3 regions of the Streptomyces sp. NPDC051913 genome follow, and region 2 is predicted to be linked to each of the others. Evidence: riboswitches for the same ligand, from Rfam matches in the RefSeq annotation. Region 2 holds a riboswitch; each other region holds the start of a gene.

Region 1 (5,956 bases), on a different contig from region 2:
TGCGACGCGGCGGGCATACCGCGGCTGGTGACCGACGAGGACATCATCCCCGTCGAGACCTTCATCGCGTACGGCGAGTGGTTCCAGCAGAAGCTGGTGCCCGAGCTGGAGCGGGTGCGGGTCGTGTCCGTCGACCGGGACAAGAACCACGGCTTCGAACTGAAGCTGGACTCGGGTGAATTGTTCGGCGCCCGCGCGGTCGTCGTGGCCACGGGGCTCTCGGGCCTCGCGCACCTGCCCCCCGAGCTCACGCTCGCCGACGGCCCCAGCCCGACGGGCCCCGTCTCCCACAGCTCCCAGCACCATGACCTCAGCCGCTTCTCGGGCCGGGACCTGATCGTCGTCGGGGCGGGTCAGTCCGCGCTGGAGACGGCCGCCCTCGCGGCAGAGGCCGGCGCCCAGGTCCGGGTCGTGGCGCGCGGCCGGGGCAGCGTCGCCTTCGGCGCACCGCCCTGGCAGCAGCCCCGGCTGCGCCCGGAGTCGCCGTTCGGCCGCGCCTGGTCCCTGTGGGCGCTCAGCTACTACCCGCACCCCTACCGCCATCTCCCGGCCCAGGCCCGCCACTACCTGGTCCGCCGGGTCCTCGGCCCGCTCGGCGCCTGGTGGCTGCGCGACCGCTTCGAGGGCAAGGTGCGGGTCAGTGAGGTCCGCCGCGTCCTCAAGGCCGACACCGCGGACGGCCACCCGTCCCTGTCCGTCCTCACCCCGACCGGCCACACCGAGCGCCTCGTCGCCGACCACGTCATCGCCGCGACCGGTTACCGCGTCGACCTCGCCGCGATGGACTTCCTCGGCCATGAACTCCGCACCCGGCTCGCGGTGAGCCGGGGCGCACCCCGGCTCGGCGCCGGGTATGTCTCCTCGGTGCCGGGCCTGTACTTCACGGGGCTCCCGTCGGCGTCGTCCTACGGGCCGGTGATGCGCTTCGTGTGCGGCACGGAGTTCGCCTCCCCGAGGCTGGCGAGGCACCTGGCGACGGCCCACGGCTAGGGCCTGTCCGGCGCTGGGGCAGCGGCGGTCCGGCCCGCGGGCAGGGTCGGCCGGGCCGAGGATCAGATCTCCCCGGCCGCCCGCTGCCACGCCATGAACTCCTCGACCAGCTCAGGCGGATTGGCGTACTCCGTCGCGTGCACCTCCCAGCCGGGGCAGTCCATGTCGAAGACGACGACAGGCAGCGGACGCCCGAAGGTCTTCTCGATCACGCCGTCGGCGTGGAGGTGGCGGGCGAGGTCGATGACGGCGTCGTAGAAGTGCAGGCGGAGGAGGTCGGTCCGGGCACGGAGGTCGTCGTCGTCCAGCACCCGGCCGAGGTCGAACTCACCGTCGTACCAGACACCGAGCCGCCTGACCTCCTCCACGTACACCCGGCTGCCCACCGGGTCCTCGGGGATGTTGCCGAGCATCTCGAAGCCGTCGAGGAGCCAGTAGGCGTAATTCCAGCGGACCTCGCCCTCGTCACCCGGGTATTTCTCCCGCTCGTACTGGCTCTCGGTGTTGTAGCCGATGGCCACGTACGGGTGGCGGTCGTCGGCGTCGACGCGCCAGATGCGGAAGGAGAGGGCGTACATCTCGGGCTTGAGCCGCTCGGGGAAGCGTTCGAGGACACCGACCGCCGCCACCCGCAGATGCTCCAGGAAGGTCCCTGGCTGATCCGTTCGATCCGTCACCCCGCGAGGATCTCACCCCCACCGAACGGAGCCCACCGCGGACAGCCCTGTCAGTGCCCTGTCCGTGCTCTGACGGCGACTACGACCGGTATCGGCCCAGTGTCCGCAGCCCCGGCAGTGCCCGGTCCTCGAAGTCGAACAGGGCAAGGTTCTCCCACGCGTTGCCGGACGTCGGGTCCTCCGGGTTCCAGCCGCTGCCCGAGCGGTAGGTCCAGGCGCCTTCCCAGTAGCAGTGGCCGAGCCCCTGCCCGCCGGGGACCGCGGCCATGAGGTCGGCCACCGCGCGCAGCCACGCGGCCTGGCCCTCGGGGGTGGCGGGGAAGCCCGGGGTGAGCTGGGAGGGGCTGTTGAGGATGTCGTTGACGTCGTCCTCGCTGCTCAGCGTGAACGGGTACGCGGTCTCGGCGATGACGACGGGCTTGCCGTAACGGGCGGTGATGTCCGCGAAGTTGGCGGCGGCCGCGTCAAGGCCGCCGTGCCAGAAGGGGTAATACGACTGGGCGATGATGTCGAAGTCGAGGCCCTGGGCGACCGCGTTGTCGAACCACCAGCGGGACGTGCCGTTGTCACCGCCCGCGGCGAGGTGCAGCATCGTGCGGATACGGGGCTGGGTGTCCCGCGCGGCGCTCAGCCCGGCCTTCAGAAGCAGGGCGAGATTGCCCCAACCCCCGCCGTCACTGCCCCAGTTCTTGCCCTCGGGCCACAGCACGCCGCCGTTGATCTCATTGCCGACCTGGACGAACGCGGCCGGCGTGCCCTGGCGCCGCAGCGCGCCCAGTACCTCGGCCGTGTGGTCGTACACCGCACGGGACAGGCCCGTCACGTCCAGGTCCGCCCACGCGGCCGGCTTTGTCTGGTGCCCCGGGTCGGCCCATGTGTCCGAGTAGTGGAAGTCGACCCAGATGCCGATGCCGGCCCGGCGCAGCCGGCGGGCGAGGGGAAGGATGTGCGCCTTGTTGTTGTAGCCGTCGACCGGGTCGACCCACACCTTCAGCCGGGCATGGCTGATCCCCGCGCGGGCGAGCAGCCGGACCGGGTCCTCGCGGTGCCCGTCGGCGGTGCGGTACACGGCGCCGTGGTCCTCGTTCTTGGGCAGCGAGGAGAGGTCGACGGCTCGTATCTCCAGGCGGCGCCCGCCCGTTGAGGCCGCGGCGGGCACCGCTCCCAGCACGGGGACGGCCAGCGCGGCGGCTCCCGCAGCGGTGAGCACACTGCGTCTACGCATGTCAGGGTCCTTTCACAGAGCATGAGAAAACGCCCAGCGTCTGTGAGCGTGCACAGACTTCAAAGAGGGCGACACCCGCGAGCAACAGTAGGTAACCCGACAGACTCTTCAATGACAAGAGGGTGAAATGCTTCATTCTCTGTGCACGCTCACAGACACTCACGAATCCGTGATCACGTCCCACGGCCTCGACGGGACGCGGGCCGGCTCTTCGAGGACGCCAACTCCCCTGTCGTGGTGCGGGATTCCACTGGGGCGCCAACCGGAGCCGACGTCAACGGATGTGAAAGGTGCGGCCGTCCGGTTCGCGTCGAGTCGGCGGGGGATTCCATCCGTATTCTCTGATCATGGCCGCACCCACCGCATATTCACTCGTCGCCACTGACCTGGACGGAACCCTCCTCCGGGGCGACGACACGCTCTCCGACCGCTCGCTCGCCGCGCTCGCGCGGGTGGCGGCGGCCGGGGCCCGGCATCTGGTGGTGACCGGCCGACCGGCCCCCAGAGTGCGGCCGCTCCTCGACGACCTCGGCAGCACCGGGCTCGCGGTGTGCGGGCAGGGCGCGCAGGTGTACGACGCCGGCGCGGACCGTCTGCTGTGGTCGGTCACCTTGGACCGGGAGCTGGCCGAGACCGCGCTCGGCAAGATCGAGGCGGAGGTGGGGCAGGTGTACGCCGCCGTCGACCAGGACGGGGTCGACGGGCTCACGCTCATCGAGCCGGGCTATCTGATGCCGCACCCGACCCTGCCCGCCGTGCGGGTGGGCCGCCGTGACGACCTGTGGTGCGAGCCGATCAGCAAGGTGCTGCTGCGCCATCCCACCCTGTCGGACGACGAGTTGGCGGCGACCGCGCGCGGAGTCGTCGGTTCCCTCGCGACGGTGACGATGTCCGGCCCCGGCACCGTCGAACTCCAGCCATGCGGCATCACGAAGGCGACGGGCCTCGCGCTGGCCGCCGAGTACCTCGGCCTCGGCCCGCGGGACACCGTCGCCTTCGGTGACATGCCCAACGACATCCCCATGTTCGACTGGGCGGCCCATGGTGTCGCGATGGCCAACGCCCACCCCGAACTCAAGGCGGTCGCGGACGAGATCACCCTTTCGAACGAGGACGACGGCGTCGCCGTCGTCCTCGATCGGCTGTATCGCTAGATCTCTAGTAGGCGCCGTACACGTTGTCGATCGAGCCGTACACCGCGGCCGCGTAGTTGCAGGCCGCGGTGATGTTCGCGACCGGGTCGTAGGAGTTCCACGAGGTGCCGGCCACGTGGTACGCGTTGAAGGTCGGGTCGATCACCTGGAGCAGGCCCTTGGAGGGCGTGCCCGCGATCGCGTTGGAGTCCCAGTTGTTGATGGCGTACGGGTTGCCCGAGGACTCACGGATGACGTTGCGGTAGATGCCGTCGTAGGTGCCGGGGATCCCGTTCTGGGCCATGACCTGGAGCGAGGCGCGGATCCAGCCGTCGAGGGTGTCGGAGTAGCCGAGCGAGGTGGCGGTGACCGTGGTCGTGGTGGCCGCGGACGCGGTGGTCGCGCCGACGACGGGGAAGGCGAGTGCGGCGACGGCGGCACCGGTGACAGCGAGCTTGCGGGACAGACGCATGACGAAGTTCCTCTCCGGCGCCTGCGAGGTGAGCTGTCGGGTTCGGGCGGGAGCTGCCCGGTCATGCCGAGAAGGCATTACTTCACCCCAAGCCGTACCGGAATGTCCGAAGACGTCCGGTACGGCGACTTACCTGGTTCCCCCGCTCCTGCCGTGAAGTTCTCTGTGTGAGCGGTCTACGGGCGGCGGCAGGATTCGGCGTCCACCCGGGCCGGGAACGTATGCGACTGCACATGTCCGAAACAAGTACCGGATTCACAGATCGCACCTGTTGACCTTGGTGCGTGGATTGTGAGGCCCGGAATCACGGGGATTAGGGGCGTGGGAGCGTGAGGCAAGTCACCGTCGAGCGCGAGAACGGCAAATCGGGCAATCATCCCCAACTGGCGTTTAACCGGCGGTCCGTGGAATCCGCTTCTCCCAGGTCCGATGGAAGACCACCTCGCCGCCCTCGGTGCAGATCACCTCGTCGGAGGTCAGGAACACAGCCGCCTCACAGATGATCTCCGAGCGGGTCCGGACGGTCGTGTCCCAGCCCAGCTCCGGCCGGTGCAGCCGGATCGACCACTCCGAGCGGGCGCGGGCCGACAGGGGGTCCGTCTCGTCGATCGTGTACGTCTCCAGTGCGTCCTCGGTGAACTCCAGGCCGTCGGGATAGACCCGGGTGCCGCCGTACCGCGGATCGACCTCAAGGCGCCACTCGCCCTTGGCGACATCCCGGACGACCAGCCGCTCGGGGCGGGGTTCGTCGAGGGTGGCCGGGAAGTTGACCCCGAGGGGCGCGGACTGTTCGGGCTCTGCGAAGCCGATGTCGGCAGCCAAGTCACGGGTCCTGACCGGCAGTTCGAGGAAGCTGCCCGCCGGGTCCAGCGTGAGGCCGGCCTCTGACTCGGGTTGCGGCCAGATCCACGGCCAGTACGCGGAGGAGACCGCGAGCCGGATGCGATGACCCGGCGGGAAGACATGCCCGATGCCGTTCAGCTCGAAGGCGACCTCCCCGGTCGCCCCCGGCTCCCACGGCACCGCCCGGTCCCGCCCGTGCCGCGCCGACAGATTCAGCACGCCCCGGGTGGCCAGCGTCGACGCACCGTCCGGCGCCACATCGCACAGCCGTGCGATCACCTGTCCGCGCGGCACCTCGCACGTCACCCGCAACCGCACCCGGGGCCGCCCCAGCACCCAGGTCTCCTCGCCCACCGCGAACTCGAAACAGGCCGAACGGGCGTCCTCCTCCCGCTGGTCCGGCGGCAGGTCGGCGTCGTTCCCGAACGGGAAGAAGCGCCCGGCGTCCACGCCCGTGTGCTGCGGGGAGCGGACGAGGACGGGGGCGCCCTGGAGGCCGTACGAGATGGTCGTGACGTGCGGGGAGGGCCAGGCCGGCTCGCCGACCCAGCGGCCCGGGAGGGCGTCGTAGGCCGTGGCGGGGCGATGGGAGTCGCTGACGTAGGCCCGCAGCAGG
Region 2 (5,956 bases):
ACGCCCCGACCGCCGACCTGGCCAGCCGCAACCAGCAGATAGCCGTCGCCGAGAAGGTCCTCGCGGACCAGGGTGTCGGCGTCTGGGGCGCCTGCGGGCTGCTCAACGGGCTGAGCAAGGACTCCGGCTCGGCCGATGTCGACACGGGTGTCGGGAGCGGCTCGTCCGACACGGCCGGCTCCGCGTCCGATGCGTCCGGATCGGGGTCGGAATCATCCGGGTTGTCCAACTCCTCGGAGTCCGACTCGTCGGGTGACGCCTCCACCGACGCCTCCGGTGACGCGTCCGGGAGCGCCTCCGGTGATGCCTCCGCCTCACCCTCCGCTTCACCGGACAAGTCTTCCAAGTCGGACACGTCCGACTCCGGGGTGGCCGATTCACAGTCGCCCGACAGCTCGCCCACAGTTCCGGCCAATGAGGTCGAATCGGACAACTCGTGGCAGGAGGGCGGTTCTTCGAGCCTCGTCGACATCGGCGCGCTCGGTGATGGCGCCGAGAGCGAGGCGGGCACCGGGCGGCACCGCGGTGCGAGCGCGGCCGAGAAGGCGTACACCGTCCGCGAGGGCGACACGCTCGCCTCCATCGCCGACTCCCTTGGGCTCGACGGCGGATGGCGTCGGCTCTACGCCGTGAACAAGAAGGTCATCGGCACCGACCCGAGCGCCATCATGCCCGGTCAGACCCTCGTAGTCGGGTCTGAATAGGGCGAAAACCGGCGGGAGTTCACGTCATGCTTCGCGCTGAATGTCCGGTTTGGCGAAAGTGTGGGATGAGTCTCAGAAGCCCTGATCGTCTTTGAAATTCCCCGGATTCCGTGGCTACGGTCAACACCGCTCGTCACCACGAGCCCCGGCTGCCGCAACGCCGAATCCTGCCAGCGGCCGTACGGGAACAGTCGTCGCGTCAAGCGCCGTAGGCAGGAGCGGGGGACCCAAGGTAAGTGCCGGGCCCAGCAGTTCACGCTGGACCGGCTTGGGGTGAAGCCGCGCATCGGGAGATGCGCGGCCGGGCAACTCAACCGGCCCGAACCCGACAGCTCACCTCGCAGGCGTCGGTGAGGGGATCCACCATGCTGTTTTCCGGCAAGGGCAAGCACCGCCGTCCGTCCAAGGCCACCCGCGCCGCCGCGCTCGCCGGCGTCACCGGTGTCGCCATCGCCGCCCCGCTGATGGCGGCCGGCAACGCCTCCGCCGCCACCGCCTCCGAGTGGGACGCCGTCGCCCAGTGCGAGTCGGGCGGCAACTGGTCCATCAACACCGGCAACGGCTACTACGGCGGTCTGCAGTTCTCCGCCTCGACCTGGGCCGCGTACGGCGGCACGGCGTACGCCTCCACCGCCGACCAGGCCTCCAAGTCGCAGCAGATCGAGATAGCCGAGAAGGTCCTCGCCGCCCAGGGCAAGGGCGCCTGGCCGACCTGTGGTGTGGGCCTGTCCGGCGCCACCTACACCGGCGGCGGCAGCTCGTCCTCCTCCGGCTCCTCCAGCTCGTCGAGCGACAGCAGCACCAGCACCCGCTCCTCCGAGCAGTCGACGTCCCGCTCCTCGGAGCGCACGACCGCCAAGAAGACCGTCACCACCCCGACCGGCAAGAAGGTCAAGAAGGGTGATGGCGAGTACAAGGTCGTCAAGGGCGACACCCTCAGCTCCATCGCCGAGAAGCACGACGGCAAGGGCGGCTGGCAGAAGCTGTTCAAGCTGAACAAGGACATCGTCAGCGACGCCGACTTCATCTACCCGGGCCAGCAGCTGCACCTCAAGTAGGGCAGCCGGGCAACGCCCAGCTGAACCACAGCGCCCTCACATCCGTGGTCCTCATACTGAAGGCCTCGTGAGGGTCACCCCCGTCCCCCACGGGCTCCCCGCTCCGGTGCGTGTTCCCCCGTACGCACCGGGGCGGGGTTTTTTACGCCATCTCTTTGTTCCGTTCGGAAACAATTTACTCTCGGTTCTGTCCACGGGGCGGTCCACGCGGTGGCCGATCGCCCTGAGCCGGTTAGGCTCGTCTCGCAGAGCCGCTGCGGCAGTGCCGTAGCCGCGTCACATCCCAAGAAGGAGATGCTCGTGCCGTCCATCGACGTCGTCGTAGCCCGGGAAATCCTGGACTCCCGAGGCAACCCCACGGTCGAGGTCGAGGTCGGCCTCGACGACGGCAGCACGGGTCGTGCCGCCGTCCCCTCCGGCGCCTCCACGGGCGCCTTCGAGGCCATCGAGCTTCGCGACGGTGACCCGAACCGCTACATGGGCAAGGGTGTCGAGAAGGCCGTCCTCGCCGTCATCGAGCAGATCGGCCCCGAGCTGGTCGGCTACGACGCCACCGAGCAGCGCCTGATCGACCAGGCCATGTTCGACCTGGACGCCACCGACAACAAGGGCTCCCTCGGCGCCAACGCCATCCTCGGCGTCTCCCTCGCCGTCGCCCACGCCGCCTCCGAGGCCAGCGACCTCCCGCTCTTCCGCTACCTGGGCGGCCCGAACGCGCACCTGCTGCCGGTGCCGATGATGAACATCCTGAACGGCGGCTCGCACGCCGACTCCAACGTGGACATCCAGGAGTTCATGATCGCCCCGATCGGCGCGGAGTCCTTCTCCGAGGCGCTGCGCTGGGGCGCCGAGGTCTACCACACCCTCAAGAAGGTGCTGAAGACCAAGGGCCTGTCCACCGGCCTCGGCGACGAGGGCGGCTTCGCCCCGAACCTGGAGTCCAACCGCGCCGCCCTCGACCTCATCGTCGAGGCCATCAAGCAGGCCGGTTACATCCCCGGTGAGCAGATCGCGCTCGCGCTCGACGTCGCCGCGTCCGAGTTCTACAAGGACGGCAAGTACGAGTTCGAGGGCAAGTCCCGCTCGGCCGCCGAGATGACGGAGTACTACGAGGAGCTCGTGGCGGCGTACCCGCTCGTCTCCATCGAGGACCCGCTGTTCGAGGACGACTGGGCCGGCTGGAACGTCATCACCGAGAAGCTGGGCGACAAGGTCCAGATCGTCGGCGACGACCTCTTCGTCACCAACCCGGAGCGCCTGGCCCGCGGCATCGAGGAGGGCTCCGCCAACGCCCTGCTCGTCAAGGTCAACCAGATCGGTTCGCTGACCGAGACCCTGGACGCCGTCGAGATGGCCCAGCGCAACGGCTTCAAGTGCATGATGTCCCACCGCTCCGGCGAGACCGAGGACGTCACCATCGCCGACCTCGCCGTCGCGGTGAACTGCGGCCAGATCAAGACCGGCGCCCCGGCCCGCTCGGACCGCGTCGCCAAGTACAACCAGCTGCTGCGCATCGAGGAGATCCTCGACGACGCCGCGGTGTACGCCGGCCGTAGCGCGTTCCCGCGCTTCAAGGGCTGACACCCCCTTAAGGACAGCGTCGTACGTACGTCCCCGTACTCGGTCCCGTACCGTGTGCGGGGACGTACGCGCGTGGGTGAACGGGAGTGAGAGATGGCCGTCAAGGACCGGGACCGTTTCTCCACCGCGACCCGGATCCGGCTGCTCGGCGAGCAGACCGCGGCCCGGGTCTACCGCTCCCAGACCAAACGGCAGGCCCGCCGCTCCCGGCTCACCGGCCGCGCGGCGCTGCTCGCCCTCGTCCTGTGCTCGCTGATCGTCGCGCTCGCCTACCCGATAAGGCAGTACGTCTCCCAGCGCGCCGAGATCTCCGATCTCCAGCGGCAGCAGGAGCAGGCCCGGCAGCGCGTCGAGCAGCTGCGCGATCTCAAGGCGCGGTGGCAGGACGACGCGTACGCCGAGCAGCAGATCCGGCAGCGGCTGCACTATGTGATGCCGGGGGAGACGGGGTTCGTCGTCGTCGACCCGGGCGCGGCCCAGCAGTCGCGCGCCGAGCTGGGGGCGGCGGACCGTCCCTGGTACTCGAACGTCTGGGACGGGGTCGACAAGTCCGACGCCTCCGACCAGTGAAGCCGACCTAGAGAAAGACAGGCATGGAAACGCCCCCGCCCACCACCCCGCGCACCGAGCCGACCGACGCCGACGTCGAGGCCTTCAAGCAGCAGCTCGGGCGTCCGCCGCGCGGGCTGCGCGCCATCGCGCACCGGTGCCCCTGCGGGCAGCCGGACGTGGTGGAGACGGCCCCGCGCCTGCCCGACGGCACGCCCTTCCCGACGCTGTACTACCTGACGTGCCCGAAGGCGAACTCGGCGATCGGGACGCTGGAGGCGAACGGCGTGATGAAGGAGATGACGGAGCGGCTGGCGGCCGACCCCGAGCTCGCCGCGGCGTATCGCGCCGCGCACGAGGACTATGTCCGGCGGCGTGACGAGATCGAGGAGCTCAAGGGCTTCCCGAGCGCGGGAGGCATGCCGGACCGGGTGAAGTGCCTGCATGTACTGGTGGCGCACTCCTTGGCCGCGGGCCCCGGTGTGAACCCGCTCGGCGACGAGGCCCTTGCGATGTTGCCGGAGTGGTGGAGCAAGGGGGCGTGCGTCGTGGCCACCGCTGATCAGTGACCGTCCCTCCGCTCGCCGTACCAGGGGGCTCCGCCCCCTGGCCCCCGGACCTTCGCCCACCCACCACCCGTCTCGGTCAGTTGCCCAGGGGAGCCCTCATGCCTCGCGTCGCCGCCATCGACTGCGGTACCAACTCCATCCGCCTCCTCGTCGCCGACGTCGACCTCGCGACCGGTGAACTCGTCGACCTGGACCGCCGTATGACGATCGTGCGGCTCGGGCAGGGCGTCGACCGGACCGGGCGGCTCGCCCCCGAGGCGCTGGAGCGGACGTTCGCGGCGTGCCGCGAGTACGCGGCGATCATCAAGGAACTCGGCGCCGAGCGGCTGCGGTTCGTCGCCACGTCGGCCTCGCGGGACGCCGAGAACCGGGACGACTTCGTGCGCGGGGTGCTGGAGATCCTCGGCGTGGAGCCCGAGGTGATCACCGGCGACCAGGAGGCGGAGTTCTCCTTCACCGGCGCCACGGGGGAGCTGAAGGGCCGTGACGACCTCGCCACGCCCTATCTCGTCGTGGACATCGGCGGCGGCTCGACCGAGTTCGTCGTGGGGAACGCGCACGTGCGCGCCGCCCGTTCCGTCGATGTCGGCTGTGTGCGGATGACCGAGCGGCATCTGGTCGTGGACGGGAAGGTCACCGACCCGCCCGTGGACGCGCAGATCGAGGCGATGCGGGCCGACATCGAGGCCGCCCTCGACCTCGCCGAGGAGACCGTCCCGCTGCGCGAGGCGCGCACGCTGGTCGGGCTCGCCGGGTCCGTCACGACCGTCTCCGCGATCGCGCAGGAGCTGCCCGAGTACGATTCCGAGGCCATCCACCACTCCCGTGTCTCCCACGAAAAGGTCCGTGAGATCACCGAGTGGCTGCTGCACTCCACGCATGCCGAGCGCGCGGCTGTCCCCTCCATGCATCCGGGTCGCGTGGACGTCATCGCCGCGGGGGCTCTCGTACTGCTGGCGATCATGGAGCGGATCGGCGCCGAGGAGGTCGTCGTGAGCGAGCACGACATCCTCGACGGCATCGCCCTCAAAACGGCGGCGGACGTCCGCTAGCCGGTGGCACGGGTCTCTTTTGTTACTCATCGGTAGCCACCTGTTGAGCAGGCCGGATAACGTATGAGCGGGTCCGGGGGGCCGAAAAACGCCCCTCGGCGACACCGCGTCGGAAAAGTTCGTGAAGTTCTTCACAAGGAATTCCGCCCTGTGGAACCAGGAAAAGTGTCCGACTGACCCTTCCGAGGGTCGAACAGGCCCTTGAACATGTTCAGAAGCGTGATACAGGGGGTCCGTCGGGAGGGCTCGCAAGGGGTCCGCGGAGGGTTGTTGCGGACCGCTCACAGGGGTCCCGAAGGGCAAGAGAGGCAGCTCACGCGGCATTGACAACGGCTCGCCGTACACGCTGGTTCCAGGTCTGCACCATGACCTGGATCACGTGAGTCGCGGAGGATAACACACCCCCTGTCGGAGCTTGTGAAGGGGCGCACGAGCGACCCCCC
Region 3 (5,956 bases), on a different contig from region 2:
GGGAGGGCGCCGACCCCGTCGTACACGCGGAGGAGGCCGCGCTGGCGAAGATCGGCGCGGACGACCCCCGGCTGGCGTCGGCGACCGTCTACAGCAGCCTCGAACCGTGCGCCCGCCGCGCCTCCCGCCCGGCACCCTGCGCCCGGCTGATCCTCGACGCCGGGGTACGCCGGGTGGTGACGAGCTGGCGGGAGCCGGACACGTTCGTGACGGCGGCGGACGGCAACGGACTGCTGTCGTCGGCGGGTGTGGACGTCGTCGTCCTGCCGGAGTACGAGGAGCGGGCCAAGGCGCCGAACCTGCATCTGCTGGGGTGAGTTCGCGCCGCCGCGGGCCACGCCGACTCCTATCGGCCCATCAGATCCTGCGCCCCGACACCCCCCGGGCCACGCTTCCCCTATGAGGTCCCGACGTACCGCCGCTCTCCTGCTGGTCCCCCTCCTCGCCACCGCCTGCGGGACGACCGGCGCCGACACCCGCACCATGGCCCGCGCCCTCCCCGCGGACGCCGCCTTCATCCACCCCGGTGTCCTCGTCAGCGAGGCGCAGTTGGCGGCCGTGAGGAAGAACGTCACCGCCGGGAAGCAGCCGTGGCTGAAGGCGTACCTCGGGATGCGGGACAGCAAGTACGGGGCGTACAAGTACGAGCCCGAGCCGTACGCGAGTGTCGACTGCCCCGGCGGCGACCACGCCGACCGCCCGGCGCACGGCTGTGTCGAGGAGCGCGAGGACGCCATCGCCGCCTACACCCAGGCCCTCCTCTTCCGGATCACCGGCAAGCGGCAGCACGCCCTGAAGGCCAGGGAGATCCTGGACGCCTGGTCGGCGAAGATGCGCCGGCACACCGAGGAGGACGCCGGGCTCCAGACCGGGTGGGCCGGGTCGACCTGGGCCCGGGCCGCCGAGATCGTCCGGCACAGCCCCGGCGCGGGCTGGCCGGCGGACCGGGTCGCGCGGTTCGAGACCATGCTGCGCACGGCGTATCTGCCGACCGTGACCCGCAAGGTCCCCGACTACAACGGCAACTGGGACCTCGTGATGACCGACGCGGCCATCGGGATCGCCGTCTTCCTGGAGGACCGGAGGGCCTTCGACCACGCCCTCGAACGGTTCCGGGAGCGCGTGCCCGCCTACTTCTACCTGGCCGAGGACGGCACGCTGCCGCTCACCCCCAAGGGGGCGAGCATCACCACACCGCAGAAGCTGACGACGTACTGGTTCGGGCAGAAGACGTACAAGGACGGCATGTCCCAGGAGACCTGCCGCAACTTCAAGCACGTCGGTTACTCCGTCGCCGCCACCGCCCACATCGCCGAGACCGCCTGGCACCAGGGCATCGACCTCTACGGCGAGATCAAGGACCGGCTGAAGAGCACCCTCGCCTTCCACGCCCGCTACCAGGCCGGCGAGTCCGCGCCCGCGTGGCTGTGCGGCGGGAAGGTGGACCGGAACATGGGCCCGGACCTGGAGGTCGCCCTCAACCACCTGGAGGGCCGCCTCGGCCTCTCCGTCCCGGCGGCCCGCAAACTCGCGGAGGAGACCCGCCCGGCAGGCACCGACAACCTCTTCGTCTCCTGGGAGACCCTGACCCACGCGGGCAACCCGGCCGACTGAGAAACACAGGTCGAGCGGGCCCAGGGGTAATGCGTGCGCGAGCAGCCCCGCGGATGGCGTACTATTGAGTCATCGCCGCGGGGTGGAGCAGCTCGGTAGCTCGCTGGGCTCATAACCCAGAGGTCGCAGGTTCAAATCCTGTCCCCGCTACTGATGGCCCAGGGCCGGAATCTAATGGATTCCGGCCCTGAGTCGTTTCCGGGTCGTTTCCCCTCACGCGGCAGTTGTCACGGCGGGTGATCGCTCGACCCCCCTCCGCATAACAACTGACATACCGTCAGTACCTGTGAGCTTCCTGAGGTCGGGTCAACTCGCCCGTTTTTCACCGGCCATGACCCCTACGTCCTGCTGAAAAAGGTTAATGATCAAGCGGAACAGCTTGGAATCAGCACCCCGGGTCTATTAACGTTCGATAACGCAGCGCGGTCGTCCCAGCCGTCACAAGAGTCGGCTCCGTGCGCACGCGCCGAATCCCGCAAGGGAACCGGGGAACCACCAACTTGGGGTGAATCACGCGGAAGTCGCCGTGGCAGCACGGCGGTTATACGCGCGTAGGAGACCTTCCTGCTCCGAACCCGTCAGCTAACCCGGTAGGCGAGAAGGAAGGAAAGGAGCACGCCCACGTGGCGTCAAACCGGCCTGCCCCCGAGGCCCCGTATGTGCCGAGCCAGCGCAGCACCGATGCCTTCGGCTACGGCAGCTACCACCACGACGAGGGTCCGCAGGAGGTCTGGAATCCCACCGAGGACTCCCTCCGGCCGGCTCGCGGCAAGCACCGGGTGGCCAAGCAGCGCGGCGGGGGACTCGCCCGCAGCTCCACCGTCCTGGGCGTCGGTGTCATAGCCGCCGTCGGCGCGGGCGGTATGGCCAGCGCCAACACCGGCAAGCCGCCGGTCTCCATCTCGATGCCCGACCTGCCCTCCGTGGGCGGCGTCTTCGGCGGTGACGACGAGGCCCCCAAGGGTTCCGCCACCGCGCTCAGCAGCCTGGCCACCAGCACCACGGAGACCGCGGAGAGCGGCTCGGACGCCGGTGAGGCGCTGCGCAACCGGATCATGGCGCAGGCCGAAAGTCAGCAGAACCAGGTCGACAACAAGGTCCAGCTCGCCGCCGAGGCCGAGGTCGCCGAGCAGTCCGCGAAGGCCGAGGCCGCCGCGCTGAAGCAGGCCGCCGACGACGCCGCCGAGGCGAAGAAGGCCGCCGAGGAGAAGGCCGCGAAGGAGGCCGAGGCCAAGCGTCTCGCCGAGCTCGCCAAGCAGTTCACGCTGCCGACCTCCTCGTACACGATCACCTCGACCTTCGGTCAGGCCGGTTCGCTGTGGTCCTCCGGCTACCACACCGGTCTCGACTTCGCGGCCCCCACGGGCACGCTGATCAAGGCCATCCACAGCGGCACCATCACGGAGGCCGGCTGGGCCGGCTCCTACGGCTACCGCACGATCCTCACCCTCGACGACGGCACCGAGCTGTGGTTCTGCCACCAGTCCTCGATCAGCGTCAGCGTCGGCCAGAAGGTCAGTACCGGTGAGGTGATCGGGCGCGTGGGCGCGACCGGCAACGTGACCGGGGCCCATCTGCACCTGGAGGTCCACCCCGGCGGGGCGGACACCGGCATCGACCCGATGGCATGGCTGCGCAGCAAGGGCCTCACTCCCTGAGGCGGGTCTCCTTCTGAACCCCGGCGGTCCTGACGCTCACCCCCCGACGTCAGGGCTGCCGGTTCTCCGTGTCCGGAATATCGGCTTCCGGTACGGGTGTTGATCCCGTACATGACTTCTCTTCGCAAGCTGGGCACGTCCGACCTCGAGGTCTTCCCGCTCTCCCTCGGCGGCAACGTCTTCGGCTGGACCGCCGACGAGGCACAGTCCTTCGCCGTCCTGGACGCCTACGCCGCCGCGGGCGGCAACTTCGTCGACACCGCCGACTCCTACTCCGCGTGGGTGGAGGGCAACTCGGGCGGTGAGTCCGAGACCATCATCGGGAAGTGGATCAAGGCGCGCGGCAACCGCGACGACGTCGTGATCGCCACGAAGGTCAGCCAGCACCCGGAGTACCAGGGCCTGACGGCCGCCAACATCAAGGCCGCCGCGGACGCCTCCCTGCGCCGCCTGGGCACCGACCACATCGACCTCTACTACACCCACTTCGACAAGCCCGAAGTGCCGGTCGAGGAGATCATCGGCGCACTCGACGAACTGGTCAGGGCGGGCAAGGTGCGGCACATCGCCGCCTCCAACATCTCCGCCGAGCGGCTGGAGAAGTCGCTGGCCTTCTCCGAGCGCGAGGGCCTGGCCCGGTACGTGGCACTCCAGCCGCACTACAACCTGGTCTCGCGCGCGACCTACGAGGGTGAGCTCCAGGACCTGGCGGAGCGCACCGGCCTCGCCGCCGTCCCGTACTTCTCGCTCGCGTCCGGGTTCCTCACGGGCAAGTACCGCGAGGGCGAGGTGGTGGAGGGCGCCCGGGCCGCCGCGGGCGCCGGCAAGCACCTGGAGACCGAGCGGGGCCGCTCGGTGCTCGCCGCCCTCGACGACATCGCCGAGGACCACCGCGTGCCGGTCGCCACGATCGCCCTGGCCTGGCTCGCCGCCCAGCCGACGGTCGCCGCCCCGATCGCCTCGGCCCGCACGGTGGAGCAGCTGCCGGCGCTGGTGCGGGTGGCGGAGGTGACGCTCACGGACGCGGAGGTGGAGCGGCTCACGGAGGCGTCGGCGTAACCCTCGTCAGGACTGGTACGGGTTGTACGCGGGATACGCCGGCTGGGAGTACGGCGCCGGCTGCTGCCCGTACCCGTACACCCCGTACATCGGCCAGGGCGCCGGGACCACCGGAACCGGCGGTGCCGTCACACGGGCCGCGTGGTCCAGCGCGGGGCGGGCGACCTCGCGCCGGGCCCACAGCTCGTGCAGCAACTCCCGCTCCCGTACGACGAAGTCGGCACCGGCGCGGCCACGGCGCCCGCGGTGCCGCAGGAACGCGAGGGACGTCGCGTACGCCTCGTACTGCGCCACCGCGCGCGCCGCGGGCCTTCCGGCGTGGTGGCGGGCGTACTGGCGGGCGATGCGCCGGGCCCGCATCGAGCCGAGCGCGAAGGGTTCGGCGGGGGTGAGCCAGCCGGTCACGGCGTAGGCGGGCAGCTCCTCGCGGACGGTCCGCAGCTCGCGCTGCCGGGTCCAGATGACCAGCCAGGTCAGCAGCCCGAACGCGGGGAGCATGAAGGCCGCGTAGACGGCGAAGAAGCCGTACTCCCCGAGGGTGGACGAGCCGTTCCAGACGGCGTGCATGCCCATCGCCAGCACCAGGCCGGACAGGGGGAGCAGGACCCGGCGGACGTGCTGCCGGTCGGCGGACAGGGCCGCGATGCCGAAGCCGATGCCCGTGAGCACCGTGAACAGGGGGTGCGCGAACGGGGACATGATGACCCGCACGAAGAAGGTCGCCGCGGTCACGGAGGCGATGCCGCGGTCGCCGGTGAGCTGGTCGGTGCCGAAGGCGGTGCCGAGGTAGAGGATGTTCTCGGTGAACGCGAAGCCGGTGGCGGTGACCCCGGCTATCACCACGCCGTCGACGATCCCGGTGAAGTCCCGTCTGCGGAAGAGGAACACGAGGAGCACGGCCGCGGCCTTCGCCGACTCCTCCACGACCGGCGCTATCACCGTCGCCCCGAGGGTGTCCGCGCTGGACGGGTCGGCTGTCGCCGTCGCTATCCATCGCGTGGCGAAGCTGTTGGCGACGATCGCTATCAGCGCCGCCGCGCAGGCGCCCCAGGCGAAGCAGAACAGCAGATTGCGCCAGGGGCCCGGTTCGACGCGGTCAAGCCAGCGGAACGCGGCTATCAGCAGCGGCACCGGGAGGATCGCGAGGCCGAGGCCGACCAGGAAGCCCTCGGTGCCGGTCTGTTCCCGCACCAGGGCGAGGATGACGAGCCCGGACAGCGCCAGCAGGGTGATCAGAGCGCCGTACCGCACCCAGTTCCGCTGCCACCAGTGCGCGTGCCGCAGCGCACCGCCGGCGGGGCCGGTGGGAGGGTGCGTCGGGTACGGGGGAAAGGTGGCCACGGCATCGACCTTACGAGGGGGGTGGCTGCGGTGCTTGTCTCGCTCGCTTCTGTCCTGCTTCTTCGTCGCTGCTTCTTCATCGCTGTACGCGGCGGAACAACAGGTCGTTCACGACATGTCCCTTGTCCAGTCCCTGGCCCTCGAAACGGGTCAGCGGCCGGTAGTCGGGACGCGGCGCGAAACCGCCGTCCGCCTGGGTGTTCTCGAAGTCGGGGTGCGCCGTGAGCACCTCAAGCATCTGTTCGGCGTACGGCTCCCAGTCGGTCGCGCAGTGCACGATCGCG

Evidence for each region. Region 2 has a riboswitch for cyclic di-AMP ahead of ACIHIX_RS29270 (transglycosylase family protein). Riboswitches for the same ligand answer to the same signal wherever they lie in the genome.
Region 1: it holds a riboswitch for cyclic di-AMP, as region 2 does, so the genes downstream of both, ACIHIX_RS04595 (transglycosylase SLT domain-containing protein) here and ACIHIX_RS29270 (transglycosylase family protein) in region 2, are expected to answer to the same signal.
Region 3: it holds a riboswitch for cyclic di-AMP, as region 2 does, so the genes downstream of both, ACIHIX_RS44000 (M23 family metallopeptidase) here and ACIHIX_RS29270 (transglycosylase family protein) in region 2, are expected to answer to the same signal.

Annotation. Positions count from the first base shown of each region.
Region 1 is NZ_JBIUCI010000001.1:983,030-988,985, reverse strand. Features, by position in the region: gene ACIHIX_RS04615 (FAD-dependent oxidoreductase) at 1-990, shown strand, start outside; gene ACIHIX_RS04610 (hypothetical protein) at 1,053-1,667, opposite strand; gene ACIHIX_RS04605 (arabinogalactan endo-beta-1,4-galactanase) at 1,747-2,892, opposite strand; gene ACIHIX_RS04600 (HAD family hydrolase) at 3,240-4,046, shown strand; gene ACIHIX_RS04595 (transglycosylase SLT domain-containing protein) at 4,051-4,497, opposite strand; cyclic di-AMP (ydaO/yuaA leader) riboswitch at 4,503-4,707, opposite strand; gene ACIHIX_RS04590 (CocE/NonD family hydrolase) at 4,888-5,956, opposite strand, start outside.
Region 2 is NZ_JBIUCI010000010.1:245,650-251,605, forward strand. Features, by position in the region: gene ACIHIX_RS29265 (transglycosylase family protein) at 1-704, shown strand, start outside; cyclic di-AMP (ydaO/yuaA leader) riboswitch at 899-1,066, shown strand; gene ACIHIX_RS29270 (transglycosylase family protein) at 1,070-1,762, shown strand; gene eno (phosphopyruvate hydratase) at 2,057-3,343, shown strand; gene ACIHIX_RS29280 (septum formation initiator family protein) at 3,437-3,913, shown strand; gene ACIHIX_RS29285 (DUF501 domain-containing protein) at 3,937-4,461, shown strand; gene ACIHIX_RS29290 (exopolyphosphatase) at 4,560-5,513, shown strand.
Region 3 is NZ_JBIUCI010000026.1:94,409-100,364, forward strand. Features, by position in the region: gene ACIHIX_RS43985 (dihydrofolate reductase family protein) at 1-317, shown strand, start outside; gene ACIHIX_RS43990 (alginate lyase family protein) at 400-1,614, shown strand; tRNA gene ACIHIX_RS43995 (tRNA-Met) at 1,691-1,764, shown strand; cyclic di-AMP (ydaO/yuaA leader) riboswitch at 2,069-2,226, shown strand; gene ACIHIX_RS44000 (M23 family metallopeptidase) at 2,238-3,272, shown strand; gene ACIHIX_RS44005 (aldo/keto reductase) at 3,384-4,331, shown strand; gene ACIHIX_RS44010 (PrsW family intramembrane metalloprotease) at 4,338-5,672, opposite strand; gene trmB (tRNA (guanosine(46)-N7)-methyltransferase TrmB) at 5,749-5,956, opposite strand, start outside.